3 regions of the Corynebacterium sp. 2571A genome follow, and region 2 is predicted to be linked to each of the others. Evidence: predicted binding sites of a transcription regulator. Region 2 holds the regulator's gene; each other region holds the start of a gene.
The links. The regulator LexA, encoded in region 2, represses DNA repair genes until DNA is damaged. The targets are predictions, from matches to a motif close to CGAACANNTGTTCG.

Region 1 (7,336 bases), on a different contig from region 2:
CCCGGCACGAGGCCCGCCTGGCGGCAGGCTTCCTGGTCAACGCCCGCTGGGACGACTAGCCACCGCGGCCCGGCAGCTTCCTCCGGGCTCGGCGTACCTTCACCTCAGCCTTCGGAACCTGCCCCCAGGATCCAGCACCGCAGAACGCGTAGCCCCAGCACCCAACGGCCGTAACCTCAGCACCCAGCGGCCGTAACCCCAGCACCCAGCAGCCGTAACCCCAACGCTCAGAACCCAAAACTCACAAAGGAGTGCCCCACAGCATGACCGCTACCCCAGAGAACGCAGCGAACACCGAGAACACCCAGGCCCGCGTCGGCATCATCATGGGTTCCGATTCCGACTGGCCCACCGTCGAACCGGCCGCCCAGGTGCTGGCCGAATTCGGCGTCCCCTTTGAGGTCGGTGTCGTCTCCGCCCACCGCACTCCGGAGAAGATGCTCGCTTACGCCAAGCAGGCCCACACCCGCGGCTTGCAGGCCATCATCGCCTGCGCGGGCGGAGCGGCCCACCTGCCGGGCATGGTCGCGGCGGCCACCCCGCTGCCGGTCATCGGTATCCCGCGGGCCCTGAAGGAGCTCGACGGTCTGGATTCCTTGCTGTCCATCGTCCAGATGCCGGGCGGGGTCCCGGTCGCCACCGTCTCTATCGGGGGAGCCAAGAACGCCGGCCTCCTGGCGGTTCGGATCCTGGGCGCGGGCGACCCCCAGCTGATCGAGAAGATGAGCAAATACCAGCAGGACATGGCAGATTCCGTGGAGGAAAAGGACGCAAACCTCCGCCGGAAACTGCTGGGTGACTAGCACGGATCTCACTGACCTTGCCGCGGGCAGGATCCACTTCCAGTATCCACTACCGGCATTCGCTACCGTTTTAACTAGGCCGTCTTAACTACGCCGCTTTAACTAGCGGCCGCGGTTTGCCGTCGGAGCTTATACCCGGCGGCCTCTTGAGCGGCGACTGATTCATTGCATTCGACGTCGCTACTTCCGGGCCTGACGAACCCGACCCTTCCGCTTCTCGGATCCCTGGCCGCATGGCCCATGTTTCCTCTGCCATCTTGTCTGTCGTTGTTGTTGACGTGATGGGAGCGGCATAACAAGGTCAGATTGTGTATGTCGGTGACCCCGCCGTAGTACCAGGCCTGCAGGTGGTGGACATCGCAAGCATTGGCGGCCCGGTCGCACCCGGGGTGGGAACACACCAGCTCGGAGGCAATCAGCGCCAGCTTCTGCATGAAGCTCGCCGTCCGCTTCGAGCGCCCCAGCGCCAGCGGCTGGAAGTCCTCGCAGTCCATGATGCAGAGGTAATCACTAGCCGCGGCCCCGAGCCGGATAATGTCCAGCGGGGTCAGCGAGTGCCCGGTGTTGGTCGGCAGCAGGGAATCCGCCTTGAGGTTCTCGAAGTCATCGACCGTGCCGGAGATGATGATGGAGCCCAGGCCGGGGTGCGCCTTCTCGCGCGAGCCGAGGTACTCCTGCAGAATTGCGGTGAACTGGTCTGCCATCCGCTGACGGTAGTTGCGCTTGTCCTCCTCCGGCGGCAGGTCCGGGGTGCCCGGACGCGTGGCGGGTGCAAACGCCTGGCTCATCAGCGCCGCGGTGGCGCCATCCAGGTAACCGCTCACGTGCACGCCACCGTCGGCGTCCGCGGGGCTGAACTCCAAATGACGCTTGCGGGTGGCGGCAAACCGGTCCCGGTTGCCGAAGGGATCCCGGCTGCGGGCATTCGCCGCACGGACCTCGCGGCGCAGCCACTGGGCGAAGTCCTTGAGGTTCCGCTTCTTCGCCTCGTCGATGGCCTTGTTGCGCAGCTCGTTCGGCCCCGGGGTGGCGTGGGCGTTGAGGTGCTTGAGCTCGCGGTCAATGATGGCCAGGTAGCGGCCGCGGAGCGCTTCCTTCTCCCGCAGCTTGCGCTGCGCCTCAGCGCGGGCCCTTTCCTCGCGCTCCCTGCGGAGACGAGCCTCTTCTTCGGCCTTCCTGCGGCGCTCCTCGGCATGCTTTCGGCGTTCTTCTGCCGCCTGAGCATCCTCCGCGGAATCCCCAGTTTCCCCAGTTTCCCCAGTTTCCCCAGAATCCCCAGAGTCTGCAGCATCCTCCTGCGGATCCTGCAACGGCGGCGGATCTAACAGGGGAGCGGTCCCGAAGATGGTCTGCCCGTTGCGGAGCCGGTCCTTCGCCTCCCCGTAGGACAGCCCCAGCCGGTTCATCAGGTAGTCCATCACCCGCGTGGAGTTGACGTGGCGGCCAGCGTCGTCGCGTTCGGCGATGAACGCAAATGCGGCATCGATAGTAGTGATGGTGCCGGAGAGGGCAGCGAGCTTCTCGAAATAAGGGTAGATCTCACCAAAGTACACCGAGTCCACCTCCGTGACGGCGGCGTGCAGGCGTGAGTATGCCTGTTCGATTTCGGCTACACATTCGGCAATGGATTGAGTTGCTTTGGTCATGATCTTCACCCCCTTGAGGTGCTCGAACCTTTGTTCCTTACGCCTTCAATCCTATTCAACCAACCACCCCACGCAACCCCTAAAGCACAACTTTGTTCTAGATGGTTACATTGTTAGTAAAACGGGGGTAACCTCTGGCAGCAATAGGCATATACGGCGCCGAACAGGACGGCTAATGCCCTCAAGTATCCTAATTCTTATGTTCAGAAACGACGGCGGAAAAGCCTCCGGGCGACCCACGCTTGATCCGACGGCCCCCATCGTCGTCCTTGGCTCGCGCACGACCGCCGGCCGCCCCGAACCGCTGCTCCGCGCACGTCTCATCACCGCCGCCCGCCTCGCCCAAGCGCACCCCCAAGCCCCCATCGTGGTCAGCGGGCACGGGGAAGCGCTCCCGATGCACAACTACCTCACCGCCCACGGCATCAACCCGGAGCGCATCCTCCTCGAACCCCTGGCCACCAGCACGAACGAAAACCTCGAAAACTCCGCGCGCTTGCTGCCCCCGGGCTCGACGATGACCGTCGTCACCAGCAACTTCCACATCTTGCGCACCCGGCTCTGGGCCTGGCACCTCAAAATTCCCATCCACACGGTCGCCGCCCCGACCCCGCACGGCCACAAACTACAAAACTATGCCCGCGAGCTCGCCGCGACGCCGCATTCCGCGCTGCGCATCGCTTGGCGACGCCTCCGGCACCGCCTCGAGGGCCGCCCCGACTAACCCTGAACGGCCCCAAACGGCCCCCAAACGGCCTTCAAGCGGCCCCCAAGCAAGCCCCCAAAAACTAGGCCCCAGAACCCGCGCCCGGACTGCCGCGCCGGCGTCCGCTGCGACGACGTCCCCCGCGTCGCCCGCCCCGACGCCGCTTATTCCGCGCGCCAGAGCCTGAACCAGCCCCGGACCTAGACCTAGAACCAGCACCAGAGCCACCAGCACCCCGCGTCACCGACTCGGGCAGGCGCGACGCCGCCCGCTTGTGGGCGTCCTTCGCGGCTTCCTGCAGGGCCTTATCGATGCCCTCCGCCAGGGTGTCGCGGACCTCCTTTTGGCGGTAGGCGATGGCGCGCAGCCCCATGATGGCGATCTTGTCGGCGGCGCGGTTGAGGGGGTCGCCGGAGTGGCCCATGACGCGCCGGAAGGTGATGCTGCGCTGCCCCTGGTTGTCCTTCCAGGCCTGCTGGAAGCGGGAGAGCGCGCCCGGATGGATGCCGCGCCAGCGCTTGCCGAGTTTGCCCTGGCCGGTGATGTAATCGACGGCGCGCAGGGCGGCCTGGCTGTCGCTCTCGATGAGGACGTCGGTGGCATCGGTGTGCACCAAGTACTTCAGGGCGAGGGTGAGGGCCTCGAGCTCCAGCTCGTCGGTGGAGGCCTTCGTGCGCCGAGTGAGTAGCTGGTAGTCGCCGTTGCTGGCGACGAAACAGGACGCGCCCTTGATGTTGGTGTCGGAGGAGGCATCGGTGGCGATGCGGGTGGGGGCGGCATCGTTAGCGTTAGAAAAGTCGGAGAACTGCGGCCACCAGTGGGCTTCCGTGGCGGGCGGGGGAGTGGGCTTGCGCTTGGGGGACTGGCCGTTGCGCTTGCCCTCGCGCTTGGCCTTGGTCTCCTCGACGGTGCGTAGCTTGCTGGCTCGGGGGCAGGCGCGGTTGTACTCGGAAAAGCTGCCGGTGACCAGGTAGCCCTGCTTTTCTAACTCTAGGCGCAGCGCCCCGCGCCGGCGGCCGACGTTGCACCAGACCTTCTTCTTGGCCCCGTTAAAGCTGCGGATGCCGCTGATGGCGTCATTGAGGTCGCGCATCACCGGCCCCACGGTGTCTTCCTCCGTGGTCCGCCCGGTGCGCACAAACCGCGGGCCGGGCTTGGCATCCACGGCAATGACCCACCCGTTGAGCTTGCCCTCCGCAGCGGACTTCCAGGGGATGTCCCACATGGCGATGGCCACGTGCACCGGCGCGTTGTGCATCTGCGGGGTGACCTTTCGCGATCGGTAAGTGCGTGATTCTGTACCTACCAGCGCGGCGAGATCGACGGGTTCCATGCCTACTAGTAAACCGTACCGGCATCCGGGCCCGTTCCCCGGGGCCCACCAACAGCCACCAGCAGCCCACCAACAGCCACCAGCAGCCCACCAACAGCCACCAGCAGCGACCCAGCCCACCGACAGCCGCCCAGCCCACCAAACAGCCACCCAGCCCACCAACAGCCGCCTCCCCCGGGCTACCCACGATGCCCACGGGGCTAGGCGGGTGGGGTTCGCCTTTACATATTGTTCAACAACCCCCTAAGATGATGCGCATCACAAACCCGTGTGACCTATATCGCGGAGGGAAAATAATGAGTGCACAGACACCCGAATCCACTTCTCACGCCGGCTCTAACCCAGGCCGGGACTCCAACCAGGGCCCCGCCCCCAGCAACCAGAGCGCCAGCCCGGCCGACAGCCAGGGCCCCGCCCAGGGTTCCGCCCAGGCCGCAGGCACCGCCCAACCGGCTGCCGATGCCGCAGCTTCCCCCTCGGGCGCCAAGAAGAAGTCTCCGGCCTCGAAGGGGATCGGCGCCATGGCCGGCGCCATGTTCCTCATGGCGACCTCCGCCATCGGCCCGGGCTTTTTGACCCAGACCTCCGTCTTCACCGTCCAGATGGGCGCGGCCTTCGCGTTCGCTATTGCGGTGTCGATCCTCGTGGACATCGCTATCCAGCTCAACGTCTGGCGCGTGCTGTGCGTGTCCGGCATGCGCGCCAACACCCTGGCCAACACGGTCCTGCCGGGGCTCGGCTGGGTGCTGGCCGCCTTCGTCTTCTTCGGCGGCTTGGTCTTTAACATCGGCAATATCGCCGGCGCCGGCCTGGGCATGAACGCCATGCTGGGCATGGACGCCCGCTGGGGCGGCCTCATCGCCTCCGCCATTGCCATCTTCATCTTCCTGTCCAAGCGCGCCGGCATGGCCCTGGACCGTCTGGTGGCCGCCCTGGGCGCCATCATGATCCTGCTCATGCTCTACGTCGCGATTGTCTCCCAGCCCCCGCTGGGCGAGGCTCTGAAGAACACCGTGGCTCCGGAGACCATCGACCCGTTTGTCATCACCACCATCATCGGCGGCACCGTGGGCGGCTACATCACCTTCGCGGGCGCGCACCGCCTGATTGACACCGGCTACTCCGGCGTGGAGAACGTCAAGAGCATCACCTACACTTCGGTCTCCGGCATCATCATCACCGGCATCATGCGCGTGCTGCTCTTCCTGGCCGTCCTGGGCGTGGTGGCCACCGGCGTGACCCTGTCGGAGGACAACACTGCTGCCGATGCCTTCCAGCACGCCGCCGGCGAATTCGGCCTCCGCGCCTTCGGCGTGGTCCTGTTCGCGGCCGGCCTGTCCTCGGTCATCGGCGCGGCGTACACCTCCGTGTCCTTCGTGACCTCCCAGCAGTCCAGCGATAGGGTCCGCAACTTCGCCACCGTTGCCTTCATCGCCGTGTGCGCCGTGGCCTTCGTGGTCCTGAACTCCGCCCCGCAGACCCTGCTGATCTTCGCCGGCGCCATCAACGGTCTCATCCTGCCGATTGGCTTCGCCATCGTGATGTGGGTGGCCTGGCGCCGCCGCGACCTGCTGCAGGGCTACAAGTACCCGGCTTGGTTGCTCATAATCGGCATCCTGGCCTGGTTCCTGACCATCTTCATCGGCGTGATGGCCTTCAGCGGCATCGCCGCCCTCTGGTCCTAGGCCCCGGTACCCCAGGGAACCCACCAACCCAAGGACCACAAACCTAGAGCAACGAACCCAGAACAACCAGCCCAGAGCAACCAGCCCAGAGCAACCAGCCCAGAGCAACCAGCGCAGAGCAACCAGCGCAGAACAAACAGCGCAACGGAAAGACTCAGAAGGAAGGCCGCCCCATGGCATCGGATCGCCCCCAGCTTAACCCGAACTCGACCCCGGCCCAGGTGCGCGCCTTCGCCCGCCACCACCAGCTGCCGACGACCTCCGGGCTGGCCCGCGGCTATATGCAGGCCAACCTGCTGGCCGTGCCCCAGGAATACGCCTTCGACTTCCTGTTGTTCGCCCAGCGCAACCCCAAGCCGTGCCCCATCGTGGGCGTGCTGGAGGCCGGCCAGCACTCCTCGGACCTGCTTGCCGGCGGGGACATCCGCACCGACATCCCGGGCTACCGCGTCTTCGAAAACGGCGAGCTAACGCAGGAGACTGCCGATGCCACCTCCTTCTACACCCCGGACATGGTCAGCTTCCTCATCGGCTGTTCCTTCACCTTCGAAACCGCCCTGCTGGACAACGGCGTGGAAATCCCCCACATCGCCCAGGGCAAGAACGTGGCCATGTACCGCACCAACATCGCCACCACGCCGGCCGGGGTCTTTAGCGGCCCGCTGGTGGTCTCCATGCGGCCCATCAAGGCCTCCCAGGTCGCCGATGCCGTGCGGATTACCTCGCGCTATCCCGGCGTCCACGGGGCTCCGGTGCACGTGGGGGACCCGGCGGCGATTGGCATCGATAGCCTGGCGGAGCCGGACTTCGGCGAGGCCATCGAGGTGCCGGCCGGCTATATCCCGGTCTTCTGGGCCTGCGGGGTGACCCCGCAGGCGGTGGTGATGAACTCGGCACCCCGCCTGGCCATTACCCACGCGCCGGGGCAGATGCTGGTCACCGACGCCCGCGACCTGGGCTACCAGGTGCCCTAAACCGCGGCTTTAAACCACAGCCAGAATCTTGTCGCAGGTGGCGCGCAGCGTCGCGTGGGAGTAATCGGCGGCAGCGCGGCGCTCGCCCCGGGCGATAAGGCCCGCGAGCTTCACGTTGCCGTCGATGTGATCGGCGTGCAGCAGCGGGTAGCGGGGGATGACCAACAGGAAGGTCAGGCGCATGCGCGC
Region 2 (7,336 bases):
ACACCGCCATCATCGCGCGCCAGCTGGACATCCCGTGCATAGTGGCCACGGGCGCGAAGCTGCGCGAGCTTTCCGCAGGGCAGTGGCTGTTCGTGGACGGTTCCCGCGGGCTGGTCGAGACCGGCGCGGACTCCGAAAGCTCGCGGGCCGCCGTGGCCGAATACCAGGCCAAGGCCGCCAAGATCGCCCAGTGGGAAGGCCCGGCGCAAACCAACGACGGCTACCGCGTGCAGCTGCTGGCCAACGTCGCCGACGGCAACGCCGCGCGGCTGGCGGCCGGCACCCAGGCCGAGGGCGTGGGCCTGTACCGCACCGAGCTGTCCTTCCTCAACGCTTCGGAGGAGCCGAGTGTCGACGAGCAGGCCCAAATTTACGCCAAGGTCTTCAACGCCTTCGGCGACCGCAAGGTCGTCGTGCGCACCCTGGACGCCGGCTCGGACAAGCCTATTAGCTACGCCACCCTCGATGACGAGGAGAACCCGGCGCTCGGCGTGCGCGGCCTGCGTATCGCCCGCGACAACGAGTCGCTGCTGACCCGGCAGTTGGACGCCATCGCCCAGGCCGCCGAGCAGCGCCCGGAAGGCGCGCAGACCTGGGTCATGGCGCCGATGGTGGCTACCGCGAACGAGGCCCGTTGGTTCGCCGGCCTGTGCCGGGAGCGCAACCTGATTCCGGGCGCGATGATTGAGGTCCCCGCCGCCGCCCTGATGGCAGACACCATCATGCCGCACCTCGACTTCGTGTCCATCGGCACGAACGACCTGACCCAGTACACCATGGCCGCGGACCGCCTGTCGCCGCAGCTGGCGTACCTGACCGACCCGTGGCAGCCGGCCGTGCTGCGGCTTATCCAGCACACCTGCGTGGTCGGCGGCGACAACAACGTCCCCGTCGGCGTCTGCGGCGAGGCCGCCGCGGATCCGATGCTCGCCGCGGTGCTCACCGGCCTGGGCGTTAACTCCCTGTCGGCCGCCTCGACCGCCGTTGCCGGCGTGGGCGCGCAGCTAGCCGAGCTGAGCTTTGAGGACTGCCAGAAGATCGCAGCAGCGGCCGTGTCCTGCGAAGGCCCCTCTGAGGCCCGCGAGAAGGTCCGCGAGCTCATCGAGGAATTCTCCCGCCCCGCGGCGGACAACTAAACGCCGCCGAAAAACATCACACCCGGCCCAGGCCCCGCTTTTCAAGTTGCGGGCCTGCGCCGGGTGTTTGGTATGTGGGGGAAGGGAGGGAAAGGCCCTTCTTTAAGCGTCGGCGGTGACGACCGTGATTTCGCGCTCGCGTAGCGCGTCGACGAAGCTTTGCGGTGCCGCCGAGTCCGTGATGACGACGTCGATGTCGGAGATCTTGGCAAAGCTGACCAAATAGTCGTTGCCCAGCTTGGAAGAGTCGCACAGGACAACGACCTTGCGGGCGTTGGTGACGAACGCGGCCTTGATGGCCGCCTCCTGCGCGTCCGCCGTGGACAGGCCGTGGTCCAGGGTCAGGGCGTTGGTGCCGATGAAGGCGACGTCGGCGCGCAGCAGCGCCATGGTGCGCAGGGCGGTGTCACCGACTACCGCCTGGGTAATGCCGCGTACCGTACCGCCCAGCAGCTGGACGTCCTTGATGCCGTTATTAGCCAGGGACAGGGCAATGGGCAAGCTGTTGGACACGATGGACAGCTGGTTGGCCAGCGGGCTGGCGGCGATCAGGTCGCTTAAGGCATTCGTGGTGGTGCCGGCGTCCAAGAAGATGCTGCCTGGGGTCTCGGGGAGGAACTCGAGGGCGGCCTCGGCGATCGCGGACTTTGCCCCCGTGGCCGAGCGCGAGCGCGTGTCGAGGGTGAACTCGGCGGTCTGGAAGGTCTGCGAGGCCACCGCGCCGCCGTGGACGCGGTGCACCACGCCTTCCCGGTCCAAAACGGCCAAGTCGCGGCGAATGGTTTCTGCGGTGACGTTGAATTTGTGGGAGAGTTCCGTGACATTGACGCGTCCCTCGACGGCGGTGAGGGACGCAATCTGCCGACGGCGTTCTTCTGCATACATGGGGGTAGTTCTCCTCGGTCCGTGGGTACGCACGCTGATGGGTTAGCGCACACGGTGAAATGGGTCTACTCAAATTGTCTCAGAAAAACCGCGTGGGCAAACACAAACAGAACAACCCAAGCGCCCGATTCTTGGGCTGCTTGGGTATCTCTTGAGGTAGATCGGACAAACCGGACCCGGGATCACACACACGGCGTGAGATTTTGCATGCCTGATTACCTCAGAAAGGGGGAATAACGCGGGATGTTCCGGGGAATTAAAGCTTGCGCATCACGGAGACGACCTTGCCCATGATTTCTGATTCGTCCCCGTTGATGGGGGAGTAAGCGTCATTGTGCGGCAGCAGCCAGACGCCGGTGGAGTCGCGGTGGAATTCCTTGACGGTTGCCTCCTCGCCGTCCAGTAGGGCCGCGACGAAGTCGCCTTCCTCGGCCGTGGACTGCGAGCGAACGATGACCCAATCCCCGTCGAGGATGCCGGCGTCCCGCATGGAGTCGCCTACGACCTGCAGCATGTAGAGGTCCCCGCCGCCGACGACCTCGTCCGGCATGGGGTAATAGGTGTCGATGTTTTCTTCGGCCGTGATGGGGGTCCCGGCGGCAATGCGCCCGACGACGGGGATGTAGCTGACCTGGCCCGCGTCCGGCGGGGTCTGGGGGAGCTCGGCGGACTTGCTGGCCTTCTCGGCCTTCGCGTCTTCCTTCTCAGTGTTGAGGTGGCGAACGTCGACCGCACGCGGCTTGTTGGGATCGCGCCGCAGGAAGCCCTTTTCCTCCAGCTGCTTGAGCTGATAGGCCACCGAGGAGGTGGACTGGAGGCCGGCCGCGTCACCGATCTCGCGGATGCTCGGCGGGTAGCCGCGCAGGAGCACGGCGTCGTGAATGACCTCGAGGATGCGCCGCTGGCGGGCACTCAAGGAGTCCAGGGTGGGCTTCTGTGAGGATTTGCTGGGTCGGGCCATGGTCTTTAACTCTCCAAGTTGGTTGGCAGGTCGGATAGTCGGTCACAGGCACTGCGGGCCCGCGTAAATTCCTACCTTCATTTCTAGCACGAAAAGTACAAATGTTCGAGATCTTCGACCGCGCGCTAGACAAACTCTGGGAAGCCTGCTATAAATCGAACACAGAACCTAATTCGAACATTCGAACGAAGAAAAGCCGGCGCCATGTCGGGGTCCAGATTTAGACTCGGTGGCACCAAGAAAGGAAAGATTACTATGACTCTCGCATTTGATGACCGCCGTATTGCTAACACCGAACATGCAGCTTACCGCTCCGGCGCCCTCGCGCCTTCCGTGGTCCCCGCGGCCGCGGTGTGGGAGCCTTCCGCCCCCTTTTCCGGAAACCGCAACCCCAACGCCGGCTGGCCGGGAGGCGGGCCGGCCGGCACGAGTGAGCGTTATTCTCGAACCCTCACGCTAGATAATCGAACAGACCGTCGTTCGCAGCCCGCGTTGAGTGCCGAGGATTTCGCAGGGCAGCCGCGCGGCGCCGTTACTGAGCAGGCGCGCCAGAAGGGCAACTACGCGCTCGGTGCTGTGTTCGGATTCGCCGTCTTCCTGGGCACGTTGGCGGCGGGCATGGGCCTGGTCGACGGCACGGATGCGGCCGGTTCCCTGGGCACGACGGACAGCGCCGTGACCCAGCAGGCGACCCTGAACTAGTAGGCGGGCTCGCCCGGCCGGTTGAGGCGCGCTCCGGCGCAGTAGACTGGTAGCGCATCCGCTTTATCTGCGGTGGCGGATTGAGCCGGAAAGCTAGAAAGATACGGGGAGCGAGCCACATTGTATTGCCCATTTTGTCACCACGAGCAGTCACGCGTTATTGATTCCCGCGTCGTTGACGCGGGTGCGTCCATCCGCCGCCGGCGCGAGTGTTCTTCGTGCCGGGGCCGTTTCACCACGGTCGAAAAGGCGGTGCTGTCCGTGGTTAAGCGCAACGGGCTGTCCGAGCCCTTCAGCCGCGACAAGCTGATCCGCGGCGTGCGCCGCGCCTGCCAGGGCCGCGACGTCTCAGACGACGCGCTCAAGCGCCTAGCCCAGGAGGTGGAGGAGACCGTGCGCAGCCACGGCAGCTCCCAGATCAACGCCAACGATATTGGCCTTGCCATCCTCGACCCGCTGCGCGACCTCGATGAGGTGGCGTACCTGCGCTTTGCCTCCGTGTATAAGTCCTTCGACAGCGCGGACGATTTCGAGTCGGAGATCCGCCTGATGAAGCGCCGCGACCGCAGCAGTTTTTAGGCTCCCGCTGCCGCGCTAGGCTAGCTTATCGACCGCCTTTTGGATGCGCCGCAGGGACACCGCGTGCGCGGTGCCGAGGCGCTGGGCGAACAGGGAGACCCGGAGTTCCTCGATCATCCAGTAGATCTCGCGCACCGCCTTGGTCTTGGAGCGGCCGGCCGGCAGGGAACGCAGGCGATTGTTGAGGTAGGCCTTGGCCTCTTCGACCTCGGCCTGGCGGTCCGCGTCCTTGTCCGGATCCAGGTTCATCTCCTCCAAGCGGATGCGCACGGCCTGCAGGTAGCGCGGCAGGTGCCGCAGGTGCTCGATGCCGTTTTTCGTGATCGCCTGCGGGGGAAGCAGGAAATCCAGCTGGGCGCGAATGTCGTCAATGGCCGGGCCGGTCCACTTGTTGAGCTCGTGGGTGACGCGGCCGTATTCGACCAGGCCCGGGGCGATGGCGACGACCATCTGCCGCACGCGCCCGGGAACCGCCGGGGCAACCTTTTTGCGCAGCTGGTCGAATTCCTCCGGGGAGCGCACCGGGCCGCCGGCCTCCAGCATGAGATCGCGGATGGCGGCCACGCGGGCGTCGGAGACCAGGCCCTCGGCGCCGCCGTGCGGGTAGTTGTCGATGGCCACGCGTTGCTGCAAGGGCAGGCCCTTGACCATGGGGCGCGGGTTGACGGTGATCTCGCGCATGAGCAAGGTCAGCGTCGTGGTCAGCATGGCGGCATCGGCCGCGGCCTTGGTGGGGTGGACCTTGACCTCGACTCCGTCCTTCGTGGCGACCAGCGCCGGGTAGGCGGTGACCTCGTGGCCGTCCACCGTGGTGCGGATCTCGTCGTCGATGTCGCCCAGGTTATCGGCGCGCCATTCCTTTACCGCGGGTGAGGAGGAGGTGCGGCTGGCCTTGGCCACGGAGGAGCGGATGGAGCCGGCCTGGCGGTGCACCAGCGCGGAAAGATCGCGGTCGGAGTCGATGACCTTGCCCCGCTTATCGATGGCCGCGTAGTTCATGCAGAGGTGGTCGGGCAGCGTCTGCGGGCGGAAATCCACGGCGTTGATGCCTTGGCCGCCGAGCTCGCGCAGGACATCGGCGAGCTGCTCCGTGATCGGGCTCGCGTAGGGGACCAGCTTGTCCAGGGCGCGCTCCGCGAACTCCGGGGCGGGCACCACCGTGCGCCGCAGGGCCTTCGGCAGGCTGCGGATGAGCTCGGTGACCAGCTCTAAGCGCAGGCCCGGCACCAGCCAATCGAAGCCGGTCGTGTCCAGGCCGGCCAGCATGGGCACCGGCACCTGGATGGTCACGCCGTCCATGGGATCGCCGGGGCTGAAGTGGTACGACAGGTCCAGCTCCACGTCGCCGGCGCGCCAGGTATCGGGGAAGTCCTCCTCGGTCACGCGGTTATCGTCGTCATTGACCAGCGCTTTCGGATCGAAGTCCAGCAGCGCGGGGTGGGCGCGGTGCTCCTTCTTCCACCAGGAGTCGAAGTACTTGCCGCTGGTGATATTGGCGGGCAGGCGCTCGTCGTAGAAGGCAAAGAGGGCGTCCTCGTCCGCTACCAGGCCGCGGCGGCGGGCTTTGTCCTCGTACTCGGCCGCCTTGTCGAGCTTGGCGACGTTGTCGTGGAAGAAGGAATGGTGGGTATTCCACTCGCCGCCGATGAGCGCGTGCCGGATGAACAGGTCCCGGGCCGCGGCCTGGTCGACGCGGTGGTAGGGCACCGAGCGGTCGTGGACCACCGGCACGCCGTAGAGCGTCGATTTCTGCTTGACCATCGCCGTGGCCCGCTTGGTGGACCAGACCGGGTCGGAATAGCTGTGCTTGAGCAGTCCGGAGGCCAAGCGCTCGACCCAGGCGGGATCGATCTGGGCGACATCGCGCGCCCACAGCCGGGAGGTCTCCACCAGCTCGGCGGCCATGACGAACTCCGGCGGCTTCTTCGCCAGCGCGGAGCCGGGGAAGACCATAAAACGCGTGTTGCGGGCGCCGTGGAACTCCTTGGAGTTGCCGTCGCGGGCGCCGATATTGGACAGCAAGCCGGACAGCAGCGCCTGGTGGATGGCGTTATCGGCCCGCTTGCCGGATTCCTGCGCGGTCCACTTGAGCTGCTTGGCTACCTCGCGCAGCTGGCGCACCAGGTCGAACCACTCGCGGATGCGCATGTAGTGCAGGTATTCCGCCTTCATCTGTTTGCGGAAGGCGTTGCCGGACTTTTCGTTGCGGGAGTCTTTGATGTAGTCCCACAGCTTGAGCTGGCTTAAGAAATCCGAGGTCTTGTCCTTGAACCGCGCGTGCGCCTGGTCGGCCTGGGCCTGCTTTTCTAAGGGGCGCTCGCGGACGTCCTGGATGGTCATGGCCGCCACGATGATGATGACATCGTGCAGGCAGCCCAGCTTGTGGGCCTCCACTAGCATCCGGGCCATGCGCGGATCCACCGGGATGCGCGCCAGCGTGGCGCCGGTCTTGGTCAGCGTGGGCAGTCCGTTGTCGTCGGCCGTGCCCAAGGCGCCGAGTTCGTTGAGCAGGGCGATACCGTCGCGCACTGCCTTGTCCGCCGGCGGCTGCACGAAGGGGAAGCGGGAGATATCGCCCAGCCGCAGGGAAATCATCTGCAGGATGACGCTGGCCAGGTTGGTGCGCAGGATCTCCGGGTCCGTGAACTCCGGCCGGGAGAGGAAGTCCTGCTCCGAGTACAAGCGGATGGCGATACCGTCGGCCACACGCCCGCAGCGTCCGGAGCGTTGGTTTGCGCTGGCCTGCGAGATGGGCTCGATGGGCAGGCGCTGGACCTTGGTGCGCGTGGAGTAGCGCGAGATACGCGCGGTGCCGGTGTCCACGACGTAGCGGATGCCGGGCACCGTCAGGGAGGTCTCCGCGATGTTGGTGGACAGCACGATGCGCCGGCCCGAGTGCGGGCTAAAGACCCGGTGCTGCTCCTGGTTGGACAGGCGGCCGAAGAGGGGAACGACCTCCACGCCCTTCCACTTCTTGGCCTCGATGACCTCCATGGCGTCGCGGATGTCGCGCTCGCCGGGGAAAAAGCACAAAATATCGCCGTCGCCTTCGGCCATGAGCTCGGTCAGGGCC
Region 3 (7,336 bases), on a different contig from region 2:
ATCTGGCGGGGAATGAACTTCTCGATGTGCTGGTAGGGGCCGTAATTGTTCGAGCAATTCGACACCGTCACGGGCAGGCCGAAGGACCGCGCCCAGGCGCGCACCAGGTGATCGGATCCCGCCTTCGATGCCGAGTACGGCGACGATGGCTGATACGCCGTCGATTCCGTAAACCGCGTGTCGGCCCCAATCTCCAGATCGCCGAAGACCTCGTCGGTAGAAACGTGGTGGAAGCGGGTCCCGCGGGCGCGGGCGGCCTCCAGCAGGGTAAAAGTCCCCACCAGGTTGGTCTGGATGAACGGTGACGGGTCGCGCAGGGAGTTGTCGTTATGGGATTCGGCCGCAAAGTGAACCACCGCGTCAACGTCCCGCATGAGCTGGTTGACCAGTTCCGCGTCCGCGATGTCGCCCTGGACGAAGGAGCAGCGGTCGCCCTCCAGATCGGCGATGTTGGCGCGGTTTCCCGCGTAGGTCAGCTTGTCGAGGACCACCACCGAGTAGTCGGTTTCCGCTAGGGTCAGCCGGACGAAATTGGAACCGATGAAGCCGGCCCCGCCGGTCACGAGCAACGTAGACATAATGGTCACCATCCTACTTCAGCGGTTGCCTCGGAGTCTGCCACCGCAATTTCTCACCACGAGCAGCCCAGTAGACCCAAGCAGCCCAGTAGACCCAAGCTGCACCGAACAGCCCCAAGCAGCCCCGGACAGTGCCGGACAGTGCCGAACAGCCCCGAGGAGCCCCCAAAAGCCTCAGGAGCCGAGGCACGCGTGAATCCCCGCCAGGACACACGGGCGTGCCCTTGGCAGGGGAGGGTGAACAGGGACAACATCTTAACTAAACAACGGAGCCTGGCTGTGCGGGTCTGGCGGGGGAGCCTCGCCGCCCGAGGCGGAACCGGCACGGGGTCCGGGACTAGTGCCAGTGGGTGGAGCACCCCGGTGGCGGACCTTATGGCCGCACGATTGCTGGGCCGCGGGCGATTCGTTGAACCGCAGCGGTTGCCCCGGCCCGGCCCGGTGGCCGGTACGCCTGGTCTCGGGGGACCTGTCGGCGTGGCCCATGTTGTTGGCGCCATCCCGGAAGTCGTTGTTGTCCACGTGGTGGCGTCGGCACCGGAGCGTGAGATTGGAGATGTCGGTATCTCCTCCCAAGGCCCAGGCGATGACGTGGTGGACGTCGCAGTCAACCCAGGCCCGGTTGCAGTCCGGGTGGGTGCACACCAGCTCGGAGGCGGCCAGGGCAATCTTTTGCCAGAGGCTTGCCGTGCGCTTGTTGCGCGCCAGCTCGAGCGGGAAGCCGTGGGGGTCGAGGAGACAGAGGAAGTCGTGCTCGGCGAGCCCCATGCGGAGAAGGTCGAGCGGGCTGACCGAGATTCCCGCGGTCGTCGGGAAGCGGCTCTCGCCGGTCATATTCTCAAGGTCATCCATGGTGAGGGTGACCAGAAGGCCCGCGGCGCCGCCCGTGGACTGGTCCTTGGAGGACAGGTAGCGCCGGCAGATGTAGCGCAGGTGGTCCACGTTGCGCTCCTGGAAGGTGCGCTTGTCCTCTTGGTCCAGCCCGCTTTCCTTCAAAGCGGCGTTGTCCGCGTTGCGTGCGTTCGCCAGAGCGTTCTTGACGAGCGCGGCGGTGGCGGGGTCTAGGTAGCCGCGGACGTGCACGCCTCCGTCGGCATCCGGGTTGGATAGGACTAACCGGCGCTTCTTGTAGGCGGCGTCCTTATCCTTGGTGCCTTCCGGGGTACGGGCGGTGAGGTTGGCGTTCTTAATCTGCTTGCGCAGCCAGTCCCGCAGCGTGTGCAGCGAGGTGTCCTTTGCCTTTTCCAGAGCCTGCTCGCGCAGCTGCTTGTGGCCCGGGGTGGCGTGCCGGTTGAGGTGTTTGAGCTCCGATTCAATCATCGCGAGCACCTTGGCGCTAGTGGTCTGGCCGTCCTCCAGGAGGCGCTTGCGGCGACGCTCCTCAGCTTCCTTTTCCGCCTGTGCCCGACGCTGCGCTTCCGCGTCGGCCGCCTGCTGGCGGGCGCGTTCCTCATCGCTGACAGCCTGGACGTCGTCGGGCAGGGGAGTCGGTTCCGGAGTGGGTGCGGCCTCATCGAGGGGACTGAACAGATCACGGCCGGTCTCGAGCCGATCGCGCGCGGTGGCAAAGTCCAGACCGAGGCGCGCCATGAGGTAGTCGATGGCCTTGGATGAGCCGACCTGGCGGCCGGCGTCGTCGCGTTCAGCGAGGAAGGCGAAGGCGCCATCGATGACGGTCTTGTTGTTGAAGGCGTATTCGAAGGCTTCGAAGCCGCGGTGAAGACGTCCAAACGACAGGTCTTCGGGATTCTTCATCAGGGAGCGTAACCGCTCCATGGAGCCAGAGATTTCTTTGAGCGTTGCTAGGATTTCGTCGTGCTGGTCAGTCATGGCGGTCACCCCCTAAGGAACCGTCGTGTAGAACCTTTATTCGCTTACGTGTTCTAGTATATCGAAGAAAAAGCCCGTGTCAACAGTAAAAAAGAAAATATGTTCGAATTTTTTAAAGTGCCTGTTCGGCAGAGCTGGCTTAGTTTAAGGCGCAACTAAAATAGGTGGCCAACCCAGCCAAATACGACCCAAAGACCCAGCCGTACAAGGCCCAATCAACCAGCTCCCAGCAGCACCAACTACTTCGGGAATCGCGGCAACTCCCGCTCGTTCAGCCACTGATTCCAGAGGCCCTCCACGTCCGCAACAGAAACCCCGGAAGCATCCTTAACAGCCCCCGTCAGAGCCTCCCAGAAGTCCTGCGCAACCACGTTCCCGTGCAGGTTATCGGCGAGGTAGGAGCGGACGAGGGGGAAGAAGGTGGCATCGCCAAGCAGGCGCCGCAGGGAGTGGATGAACAGGGCGCCGCGCTTGTAGACGCGGTCGTCGAACATGTCGCGGGTGCCGGGGTCGGCCAGCAGGAGGTCGTGGGGCTTGCGGGAGAGGACCGAGTAGTGGGAGTGGGCGGCATCGTGGGCCGTGGACTGGCCGGCGTGCTCGCCCCAGAGCCACTCGCAGTAGCAGGCGAAACCCTCGTTGAGCCAGATGTCCTGCCAGCGGCTAAGGCCCACCGCGTTGCCGAACCACTGGTGGGAAAGCTCGTGGAAGATGAGCCGCTCAAAGGCGTGGTCGCCGCGCACGTGGTTGGAGCCAAAGATGGAAATACCCTGCGCCTCCAGCGGGATTTCCAGATCGTCTTCGGTGACGACCACGCGGTAGTCGGGGAAGGGGTACGGCCCGAAGGTCTCGGCCAGGAAATCGAGCATCTCCTGCTGGCGCCCGAATTCCTCAGCCACCTGTTCGCGCAGGTTCGCCGGCGCGTACGCCACGGTGTTAGGGCCCAGGCGGAACTCGCTGAACTCGCCCACCTGCACCGTCGCCAGGTAGGTAGCCATAGGCTTATCGATGCGGTAGTGCCACACCGTCCGCGACGATCCCGCCGTGGCCTTGTCGACCAGCGTGCCGTTGGCGACGACGGTGAAGGGGTCGTCGGCCGTGATGGCGAGGTCGAAGGTGGCCTTCTGGCTCGGGTGGTCGTCGCACGGGAACCAGCTCGGCGCCCCGTTGGGCTGGCTGGCGACCAGGGAACCGGACTCGGTCTCCTCCCAGCCGATTTCCCCCCAGGGGCTGGCGATGGGCCGCGGGTTGCCGCCGTAGCGGATTGCCAGCGTGATTTCTGCCCCCGATGCCACCGGCTCGGCAAACGAAATCCGCAGCTTGCCGCCCGAGGTCTTAAAGCGGGCCACCCTTGGGCCCGCAGGGCAGCTGACGCGGCGTACCGCCATCGCCGGCCCCAGGTCGAGCTGCAGGGCGTTCAGGTCTTCCTCGCCCACCTCGATGGTTAGCGTGGCCTGCGCAGACAGCAGGTTGGGCTCGACCTTGTAGTCCAGCTCCAGCTGGTAGTGACGCACCCGAAACCCCAGGTTGTAGTCAACCTTGGTGTACGGGTCCCGGGTGGCGTTAGGGGCAGACCCTGCGCCAACAACAGCACCGGAGCCCGCAACAGCACCGGAGCCCGCAACAGCACCGGAGCCCGCAACAGCACCGGAGCCCGCAACAGCACCGGAGCCCGCAGGAGAACCAGGACCAGCAGGAGAACCAGAAACAGCAGAAAGGGCGGTAGAAGAAAGCATCATGATAGATGCTAATTCTACCGCCCTTGCAGGAAGCCCCTGGAGCCAGTCCGAAAACCGGCCTTACAGCTCGCGCTTAGAACACCGCGTTAGTTGTAGAAGGCCTGCCAGAAGGTGGCCCAGGACTTCTCCAGGTCCTCGCGCCAGCCGGTCCAGTTGTGGACGCCGGCGTTGCGGAAGTTGTAGGTCGCCGGGATCTTCTGGGAGTCCAGCTTGGCCTTGAGGTTGTGGGTGCAGTGGTTGACGCCGGCCTCGATGACGCCGCCCTCGACCTGGTTGACGGCGGAGCCGACGGCGGCCTCAGCCTGGCTAGCGCCCTTGGACTGCAGGTAGCTGGGCATGGCGGTCTCATCAGCCAGGCCGGAACCGGAGGAGATGTAGAGCTTGGCGCCGCGCAGCTTCTCCGAGTTCATCAGGGCGTCGTTGTAGCGGTTGTTGGCGGAGCCCTGGCGGCCCCACATCTGCTCCGGCTGGCCGCCGCCCCGGTTGACGGTCAGGCGCAGGAACTCGTATTCCATCGGGTAAGCGGTGGCGGCGCAGCCGGCGAAGGAGCCGACGGCGTCGTAGAAGCCCTGGTTGTGCTGGGCCAGCAGCAGCGAGGAGGTCGCGGACATGGACATGCCGGCGATGGCGCGCTTGTTGTTGGCCTGCAGGCGGGACTCGATGGAGCCCGGCAGCTCCTTGGTCAGGAAGGTCTCCCACTTCTGCGGGCCCTGCAGGTACTTGCCGTTCGGGGTCTGCTCCCAGTCGGTGTAGTAGGAGAAGGCGCCGGCCTGTGGGATGACGACGTTGACCTTCTTGTCGGCGTAGAAGTCGACGGTCTGGGCCTTGGACAGCCAGTCCGCGTCCTGCTCGGCGCTGCCGGCACCGTTGAGCAGGTAGATGGTGGGGCGGTTGGGTTCGCCCGCCGGGATGACGGCCAGCGGGATCTGGCGGCCGTCCATGGCCGGAGAGCTAGCCTGCAGCTTGAGTACTCGGTCGTCGTCCTTGTACTGCTTGTACCACTTGGAGTTCGCGACGGCGTCGGTGACCTGCAGGTCGCTAACCTCCGAGGCCGGGGCGCCGCCGTTGACGTCGGCCGGGGTCAGGGTGGCTGCGGTGGCCGCCGGGACGGCGGTGGCCGTGGCAGCCAGAGCTGCGGTGGCCAGGAGGGTACTCAGTCGCTTCATGCTAGCGCTCTCTTTCTGGTTATGTTCTTAGTGTTTTAATTCTCGCCGAAGGCCCGCTCGAAGGTCGGCCAGGACTCGCTGATGTCCTTGATCCAGCCCGGCCAGGAGTGGGTACCGGTGTTGCGGAAGTTCCAGTCCGCCGGGATGGACAGGGAGTCCATCTTGGCCTTCAGGTCGTGGGTGCAGGCGTTCATGGCCGCCTCGATGACGCCGCCCTCGATGGTGAGGGTGGAGGACCCGGCCAGCGCGGTCGACAGGTCGGCGCCCTGGTTCATCAGGTGGGAGACGGTGTCTTCCTTGCCCACCAGGCCGGAGTTGGCGGACACGTAGATCTCGTGGCCGCGGAGCTTCTCGGCGTTAGCCAGGCCGTCGTAGCGGCGGTTCTCGGCAGAGCCGCGGGCTCCCCAGATCTGCTCCGGGGTGGCGCCGCCGCGGTTGACGGTCAGGCCGACGAACTGGTGCGGCAGCACCGTCGAGGTGGCAGCGCAGCCCGAGAAGGAACCGACCGCGTCGTAGAGGTCCGGGTGCTGCTGCGCGAGCACCAGCGCGGAGGTCGCGGACATCGACATGCCGGCGATGCCGCGCTTGCCGTTACCGTTGATGGTCTGCTCCAGCGCGCCCGGCAGCTCCTGGGTCAGGAAGGTCTCCCACTTCTGCGGGCCCTTGAGGTACTTGCTGTTGGGATCCTTCTGCCAGTCGAAGTAGTAGGAGAAGGCGCCGGCCTGCGGGATGACCACGTTGATGCCCTTGTTGACGTAGAAGTCCACCATGTCCTGGGTGCCTTCCTTGGTCGGGTCGACATCCTTGCGGTAGGTCTGCTTGATCCACTCCATGTCCTGGTCCGCGCCGCCGGCGCCGTTGAGCAGGTACAAGGTCGGGCGGGCCTGGTCGAAGTTGCCGTCCGGGGTAATGACCGCCAGCGGAATTTCGCGCCCGCCCATGGCCGGCGAGGTGGCGTTGAAGGCCTTGACGTGCTCGCGGTTGAAGGAGCTGGCCTGGGCGTAGGCCATCCACTGCTTACCGCTGGCCATCTTGGACGGGCTGATGACGCGCTTGCCGTCAGCGTTGGTGGACCACGCCGGGGCGGTCTCCTGTGCCAGGTCGATTTCCGTGATGACGGACTCGCCGGCCGCGGCGGTCTCCGCCTCCTCAGTAGCGGCGTCGGACTGCGCGGACTCGGGAGCGTTCTCGTCGCCTAGGATGGCGTCGGCAATCTCCGGGTCGGCGGCCGGTTCTTCCAGGTCGGCAGCAGCCTTAGGATCGGCGGCCGGGCTTTCGATGGCCGGGCTTTCGACGGCCGGCTCGTCAGCCAAGGCCGGGGAGGCACAGAGGCCGAGGGCAAGGGCAGTGGCGGCGGTGGTGCCAACCAGCGGGCGAATAATCTTCATGAGGTTAACGCTTCCTGAGAGAGGGGCCCTTTTTGCAAAGGGTAGAGAGAGTTTCCTGACTGGTTATCGTAGGCGCAAACAAAGTTGTTAGCAGCTGTCCGTTAGCTGAAATTTTTCAGCAAAGTCCAGCCTAAAACAAACAACTGTCGCTCACAGTGCGAATATAGCTTAGCAGCCGGACACGAAACAGGTGGTGCGCAAGTGAAAGGTGTGTCATAATCCAAGGGGGTTTCCGGCTGCCGATGCCGGCTAGCCGCCCGGAAGTTCCCCTCCGGCGTAACGCGAGCTGGGAATTTTTCGTTAAAACAACCGCACCGCTTAACCGCGTTCGCGCTGTCTCTCCACCGTTTACAGAAGGGTTTTAAAAAATGAACGCTTTCGACACCATCTTGGTTCAGATCAACGAATTCCTGGGCGGCCTCGTCCACGCTGGTTCCTCCACCTCGTCCACCATCGCGCTGGCGCTGGGGATGTTTTAAAAACGGATGTTCTAAAGACATCCGCCCGGGAGGCAATCTCCCGGGATTCCCCGGGGCAATAACCCCGGCCAGACTCCTGTTGCCGCGCTTTGTTTGCCCCTTTGGCAGACAGCGTGGCCAAAGTTACGTATCCTTGGGAACGTGACTAATGAACATTAT

Region 1: QQS53_RS02560 (HNH endonuclease signature motif containing protein) is a predicted target of LexA. The motif match lies at 2,473-2,486, and genes of this name have one in related genera.
Region 3: QQS53_RS01150 (DUF222 domain-containing protein) is a predicted target of LexA. The motif match lies at 2,501-2,514, and genes of this name have one in related genera.

The regions. Positions count from the first base shown of each region.
Region 1 is NZ_JASTTE010000001.1:516,230-523,565, forward strand. It holds gene QQS53_RS02550 (5-(carboxyamino)imidazole ribonucleotide synthase) at 1-59, shown strand, start outside; gene purE (5-(carboxyamino)imidazole ribonucleotide mutase) at 264-803, shown strand; gene QQS53_RS02560 (HNH endonuclease signature motif containing protein) at 902-2,449, opposite strand; gene QQS53_RS02565 (YdcF family protein) at 2,649-3,173, shown strand; gene QQS53_RS02570 (RNase H family protein) at 3,238-4,488, opposite strand; gene QQS53_RS02575 (NRAMP family divalent metal transporter) at 5,010-6,173, shown strand; gene QQS53_RS02580 (putative hydro-lyase) at 6,347-7,147, shown strand; gene QQS53_RS02585 (GntR family transcriptional regulator) at 7,157-7,336, opposite strand, start outside.
Region 2 is NZ_JASTTE010000004.1:10,549-17,884, forward strand. It holds gene ptsP (phosphoenolpyruvate--protein phosphotransferase) at 1-1,136, shown strand, start outside; gene QQS53_RS08765 (DeoR/GlpR family DNA-binding transcription regulator) at 1,239-2,021, opposite strand; gene lexA (transcriptional repressor LexA) at 2,278-2,982, opposite strand; gene QQS53_RS08775 (hypothetical protein) at 3,238-3,684, shown strand; gene nrdR (transcriptional regulator NrdR) at 3,805-4,263, shown strand; gene hrpA (ATP-dependent RNA helicase HrpA) at 4,279-7,336, opposite strand, start outside.
Region 3 is NZ_JASTTE010000001.1:213,483-220,818, forward strand. It holds gene rfbB (dTDP-glucose 4,6-dehydratase) at 1-581, opposite strand, end outside; gene QQS53_RS01150 (DUF222 domain-containing protein) at 834-2,408, opposite strand; gene QQS53_RS01155 (M1 family metallopeptidase) at 2,648-4,144, opposite strand; gene QQS53_RS01160 (alpha/beta hydrolase) at 4,231-5,310, opposite strand; gene QQS53_RS01165 (alpha/beta hydrolase) at 5,346-6,698, opposite strand; gene lpdA (dihydrolipoyl dehydrogenase) at 7,319-7,336, shown strand, end outside.